Regions from separate parts of the Pectobacterium parmentieri genome, predicted to be linked through region 2. Evidence: predicted binding sites of a transcription regulator. Region 2 holds the regulator's gene; the other holds the start of a gene.
What was found. Region 2 encodes PhoB, which activates phosphate uptake and scavenging genes when phosphate is short. Its sites were predicted from a motif close to CTGTCATAAAACTGNCNNAT; they were not measured.

Region 1: the regulator PhoB is predicted to act here: its motif matches at 1,296-1,315, upstream of serA (phosphoglycerate dehydrogenase).

Annotation. Positions count from the first base shown of each region.
Region 1 is NZ_CP015749.1:4,859,777-4,863,150, forward strand. It holds gene A8F97_RS22125 (LysR family transcriptional regulator ArgP) at 1-233, opposite strand, end outside; gene rpiA (ribose-5-phosphate isomerase RpiA) at 474-1,133, shown strand; gene serA (phosphoglycerate dehydrogenase) at 1,437-2,669, shown strand; gene A8F97_RS22140 (zinc-binding alcohol dehydrogenase family protein) at 2,723-3,374, opposite strand, start outside.
Region 2 is NZ_CP015749.1:509,332-512,705, forward strand. It holds gene sbcD (exonuclease subunit SbcD) at 1-738, opposite strand, end outside; gene phoB (phosphate response regulator transcription factor PhoB) at 1,033-1,722, shown strand; gene phoR (phosphate regulon sensor histidine kinase PhoR) at 1,750-3,072, shown strand; gene A8F97_RS02155 (PstS family phosphate ABC transporter substrate-binding protein) at 3,088-3,374, shown strand, end outside.

The DNA.
Region 1 (3,374 bases), 680 kb from region 2:
TCTTCCAGCAATTCTACCTGATGAAGCAGAGCCAGCAGTTTCTGACCTTGCTCTGTCGGACGGGGTGGGATGGTTCTGACCAATAGAGGCTGGCCGAACAGATTTTCTAACTGTTTGATACGTTGCGAAACGGCAGATTGGGTAATACACAACTTTTGGGCTGCGCGTTCAAAACCACGCTCGCGGATGACGGCATCCAGAGCCTGAAGCGTTCGATAGTCCGGGCGTTTCATGAAATTCAAAGTCCTCTGAATGAGTCCGTTTTTTTTCACTATGCCACATTTTGCTGATTTGCCATGCAGAAATCTTATTTTAGCTGCTGTGTGCAATCACGATTCAGCACACTGTGTGTAGTGCGGGGCGCGTGAAATAATGCAGTAATGGGGTGATGAATTTGTACGCATTCCCCAACGCGCATGTTCTATAATACGCACACGTTTTCGTATATTGATTCTACAGGCCAGAAGCAGATTATGACGCAAGATGAACTGAAAAAAGCAGTGGGATGGGCGGCGCTCGATTATGTCCGCCCTGACACCATTGTGGGAGTAGGAACCGGATCGACGGCAGCACACTTTATTGATGCGCTGGGCTCGATAAAACATCAAATCAAAGGTGCGGTTTCCAGCTCAGATGCCTCAACGGAAAAGTTGAAAAGTCTGGGCATTCCCGTTTTTGACGCCAATGATGTGGATTCGCTCGATGTTTATGTGGATGGTGCGGATGAGATCAACGGGCACATGCAGATGATCAAAGGCGGTGGGGCGGCACTGACCCGTGAGAAAATCATCTCGGCCCTGTCGCGTCAGTTCATCTGCATCGTTGATGCATCCAAGCAGGTTGATGTGTTGGGTAAGTTCCCGTTGCCGGTTGAAGTTATCCCGATGGCGCGATCTTACGTGGCGCGTGAACTGGCCAAACTGGGCGGACAGCCAGTATATCGTCAGGGTGTGGTGACGGATAACGGCAACGTCATTCTGGATGTACACAACCTCAATATCATGGATGCGGTCGCGGTAGAAAACCACATCAATGGTATTGCAGGCGTCGTGACCGTTGGGTTGTTTGCTAATCGCGGCGCAGATGTTGCGTTAGTCGGCACCGCCGAGGGTGTAAAAACCGTCGTTAAATGAGTTCGCGATCGTTCTGACGTGATGAACGCCCCGGGTTCCGCGTCAGAAATTTTTTAGCTAAAAAAATCTATTTTAGTTAACGGCTCATTTTTGGTACTTAATATCACATTTTCTTATTTTATTTATCGCCGATATGGCGATGTATCTCTTTGGCAATATTTTTTGCCATAAATCAGGCGCACCTCTCTGAGGAACGTCTCGGGCAACGCAATCGTTTGTATTGCTGACTGCGTAATTTTTGTTATGTTGGCAGAGGTTATTTAGCACTCTGTCACATTTGAAGTCTGAAAATAAGGTCGGGAAATGGCAAAGGTATCACTGGAAAAAGACAAGATTAAGTTTCTGTTAGTGGAAGGCGTGCACCAGAGCGCGCTGGATAACCTGCGTGCAGCCGGTTACACCAACATCGAGTTCCACAAAGGCGCGCTGGATCCTGAGGCGCTGAAAGCCTCCATTCGAGATGCGCATTTTGTTGGTATCCGCTCGCGTACCCATCTGACAGAAGAAATTTTTGCTGCGGCGGAAAAACTGATCGCGGTAGGGTGTTTCTGTATTGGGACTAACCAGGTTGAGCTGTCGGCCGCGACCAAGCGCGGTATTCCGGTATTTAATGCACCTTTTTCCAATACCCGCTCTGTGGCAGAAATGGTGATCGGCGAAATGCTGCTGATGTTGCGCGGTATTCCATCAGCGAACGCGAAAGCGCACCGTGGTATTTGGCACAAACTGGCGGTGGGATCGTTTGAAGCTCGCGGCAAAAAGCTTGGGATTATCGGCTACGGCCATATCGGTATGCAGTTGGGTATTTTGGCTGAAAGCCTGGGTATGCACGTTTACTTCTATGACATCGAAAGTAAATTACCGTTGGGCAATGCCCAACAAGTGCGCCATTTGTCCGACCTGCTGAATATGAGCGATGTGGTGAGCCTGCATGTGCCAGAGAATGAAAGTACGCACAATATGATGGGCGCGGAAGAACTGGCATTGATGAAACCAGGTGCAATCCTGATTAACGCCGCTCGCGGTACGGTGGTTGATATTCCCGCGCTGTGTGAAGTGCTAAGCAGCAAGCATCTGTCCGGTGCGGCGATTGACGTGTTCCCACAGGAGCCGGCAACTAACAGCGATCCATTCCTGTCGCCGCTGTGTGAGTTTGACAACGTGTTGCTGACGCCGCATATCGGTGGTTCCACGCAGGAAGCGCAGGAAAATATCGGTGATGAAGTCGCTGGAAAACTGGCGAAATATTCAGATAACGGTTCTACGCTGTCTGCGGTGAATTTCCCTGAAGTGTCGCTGCCTGTTCACGGTGCTCGCGCCAGTCGCCTGTTGCACATTCATGAAAACCGTCCTGGTGTGATTACTAAAATTAACCAGATCTTTGCTGAGCAGGGTATTAACATTGCCGCACAGTATCTGCAAACGACGCCTGAAATTGGCTATGTGGTGATCGACGTTGAAACTGACGGTGCGCAAACGGCACTGCAACTGATGAAAGCGATCCCTGGCACCATTCGTGCGCGTCTGCTGTTCTAATACGCTTTAATCAGTGAATAAACGACCAGCCCCAAACGGGGCTGGTTGCGTTATTAAAGCGCGATAACGATCTTGCCGCGCATATGCCCTTCTAATACTTTATCGTGAGCCTGCTTCAGCGTATCCACCGTTAACCCTCGCAGCGCTTCGCTGGCAGTTCCCTGAAGCTTTCCTGCATCAACCAACTGCGCAACGTCGTGCAGAATTTTCCCCTGTTCCGCGATATCCGGTGTGGTGAACATGCTGCGGGTAAACATGAGTTCCCAATGCAGTGCCGCGCTTTTGAGTTTTAGCTGCGTTTGGTCGAGCGGATTTTTGTTTTCCACGATGGTACAGATGTGTCCCATTGGCGCGATCAGTTTGCTGATGGCATCCCAGTGGCCGTCGGTATCGTTCAGGCAGAAGATATAATCAACCTGCTTGATCCCTTCTTTTGCTAGCTCATCCACCAGATTGCGGTAATCGACAACCTTGTGCGCGCCGCGCTGGCGGCACCATTCCACCGAGTCAGGCTGTGATGCGGTGGCGATGATGTTCACTGAGCTGCGTAACGCCGCCAGAGAAACCGCGAGAGAACCGACGCCACCTGCGCCACCAATAATCAGCAGCGTTTTCTCGCTGTCGGCCTGCTGTATTTTCAAATGCTCAAACAACCCTTCCCATGCGGTCAACGCTGTGAGCGGCATGGCGGCGGCGGCGGCCCAA
Region 2 (3,374 bases):
GGAGCCGCTATAGCGAATGTGATCACTTTTAGTCACGCGCTGCGGGCGGTGAATATGCCCCAAAGCGATATAATCCGCAGGCGGGAAAGCCTGAGCAGGGAAAGCATCGAGGGTGCCAATATAGATATCGCGCACGGATTCCGAGGCGGTTACGCCAATCGTCGTCAGATGCCCGGTTGCAATAATCGGTAGCGGCAGACCAAGCTCGTCTCGCTTCTGGCAAGCCAGTTGATAACACTGCTGATAATGCGCGGTAATCGCTTCCTGTAGTGCTAGCTGTTTTTCATCACCGGATTGTCCGGCTTTGCTGGTTAGCACATCACGTGGGCGCAAATAGGGAATGGCGCAGAGCAGGGCGCCGGGCTGCTGCTGGCGGTTTTCCAGCAGAAGCACTTGCTGGGCTGGATCGTCGCTGGCGCAGGCAATCACCCGCGTGTTCAGACAGGCCAGCAAATCTCGCGACTCGTTCAGCGTGGCGACAGAGTCGTGGTTGCCGCCAAGAATGATGAGCTGGCAGCCTGTGTGCTGTAGTTCTACTACAAAGCTATAATACATTTCACGCGCATAGCTGGGGGGCGAGCCGTTATCGAAGATATCGCCAGCTACGATAATGGCATCGACGTGATGTTGCTCTACCTGAATGATCAACCAGTGAAGAAACGCCTGATGTTCAGCGGCGCGACTTTTGGTATAAAAATATTGCCCTAAATGCCAATCGGCGGTGTGGATAATGCGCATCGTGTTCTCTCGATCTTCATGCCGCGTGGCGTTGGATGACGTTATCATTATCCATTATGTGGCACGGTGCATCGTTGCTATGGTGTTTTGTCATCGTAATGCCATGATTATATATAGCAGGGATGATGGCTGTCGCGCTGGGATCGCGAGTTTGGAAAGCGGTTCGAAAAATCGGATGTACGCACTGTAACATCGTGCGATGAGGGCGGTTTGTTTTTCATAAATCTGTCATAAAACTGACGCATAATGCTTTTCGCCTGCTAACAGCGACGATGATTAACGACAGGATTAACAATGGCAAAACGCATATTAGTCGTGGAAGATGAAGCACCAATTCGTGAAATGGTTTGCTTTGTACTGGAACAAAATGGGTATCAACCAGTGGAAGCCGAAGATTATGACAGTGCGGTAACGCAATTGTCGGAACCGTTCCCAGAGCTGGTGTTATTGGACTGGATGCTGCCAGGAGGATCGGGCCTGCAATTCATCAAGCATATGAAGCGCGAGGCGCTGACGCGTGATATTCCGGTAATGATGTTGACCGCGCGTGGCGAAGAAGAAGACCGCGTGCGCGGGCTTGAAGTGGGAGCGGATGATTACATTACCAAGCCGTTTTCACCTAAGGAGCTGGTGGCGCGAATTAAAGCTGTGATGCGCCGAATTTCACCGATGGCAGTGGAAGAAGTGATTGAAATGCGTGGTCTGAGTCTCGATCCTTCCTCTCATCGCGTGACAACTGAAGAGCACGCGCTGGATATGGGGCCGACGGAATTTAAACTGCTGCATTTCTTTATGACACATCCTGAACGTGTTTATAGCCGGGAACAGTTGCTGAATCACGTGTGGGGCACTAACGTTTATGTTGAGGATCGTACTGTCGACGTCCATATTCGTCGCCTGCGTAAAGCGCTGGAAACCAGCGGACATGACAAAATGGTGCAAACCGTTCGGGGAACGGGCTACCGTTTTTCAACGCGTTACTGAGGTGATCGTAACCGGAGAAACACTAACGTGCTAGAACGTTTATCCTGGAAAAGGCTGGCATTGGAGCTGGCTTTTTTTTGTTTGCCTGCTTTATTGCTGGGGCTGATTTTTGGCTATCTGCCCTGGTTTTTGCTGGTCGCCGTATTAGGCTTACTCTGCTGGAATTTTTATAACCAGCTTAAACTTTCTTATTGGCTGTGGGTTGACCGCAGCATGACGCCACCGCCCGGTCGCTGGAGCTGGGAGCCGCTGTTTTACGGGCTCTATCAGATGCAGTTGCGTAATCGACGCCGACGCCGGGAGCTGGCGCTCCTGATCAAACGGTTTCGCAGCGGTGCTGAATCCTTGCCGGATGCGGTGGTGATCACCACAGAAGAGGGAACGATCTTCTGGTGTAATCACCTGGCGCAGCACCTGCTTAATTTCCGTTGGCCGGAGGATAACGGTCAGAATATCCTCAACTTATTGCGCTATCCTGAATTCACTAATTACATGAAAGGGCAAGACTTTAGCCGTCCTCTCACGTTGCAGTTGAATAATTCTCACCATGTTGAATTCCGCGTGATGCCGTATTCCGAAGGGCAACTGCTGATGGTGGTGCGTGATATTACGCAAATGCACCAGCTCGAAGGCGCGAGACGTAACTTTTTTGCCAATGTGAGCCATGAGTTGCGTACCCCGTTGACGGTGTTGCAGGGCTATCTGGAAATGATGCAGGAAGAAACGCTGGATGCGGCGCTACGCGGGAAGGCGTTGAATACCATGCAGGAACAGACCCGGCGCATGGACGGGTTGGTCAAACAGTTGCTTACCCTGTCCCGGATTGAAGCGGCGACGGCAATCGATTTGAATGAAAAAGTCGATATTCCGTTGATGCTACGCGTATTGCAGCGTGAAGCGCAGACCTTGAGCCAGGGGCGTCATGAGATCGTCTTTCGTGTGAATGAAAACCTCCGGGTGTTTGGTAACGAAGAACAACTGCGCAGCGCGGTATCCAATCTGGTGTATAACGCGGTCAACCATACGCCAGAGGGAACGCGTATCGAGGTCTGTTGGCAGAAGATCCCACAGGGGGCGCAATTTCAGGTCAGCGATAACGGGCCGGGGATTGCAGCCGAGCACTTGCCACGCCTGACTGAACGTTTTTATCGCGTGGATAAGGCGCGTTCGCGACAGACGGGAGGCAGCGGGCTGGGGCTGGCGATAGTTAAGCACGCGCTCAGCCATCATGATTCCCGCTTGGAGATCATGAGTGAGGACGGTCTGGGATCGCGTTTTGTCTTTACGTTGCCAAATCGGTTGATTGTCCCTACCTCTCTGGCTGAAAATATGGCGAAACCTTCGGCCTGACGGAAAACGTTATTTATGATATCCGCCATACATATTGCGGGCGCTTTTTTACTGCTGCTTAGTGCGTTTTGCTCCGCGCAGCCTCGTCAGATGCTGGCAGGTAACCTCTCCAGCGCGGGGTCGGATACGCTGGCTAACCTGATGGCCTTTTGGGCGGCGGATTTCAGCCAGCATTATCCGAACGTGAATTTACAGATTCAGGCTGCCGGTTCATCGTCTGCGCCGACGTCTCTGGCGTCGGGTGCCGCGCAACTTGGGCCGATGAGCAGGGCAATGAAGGCCAGCGAAATTGAGGCGTTTGT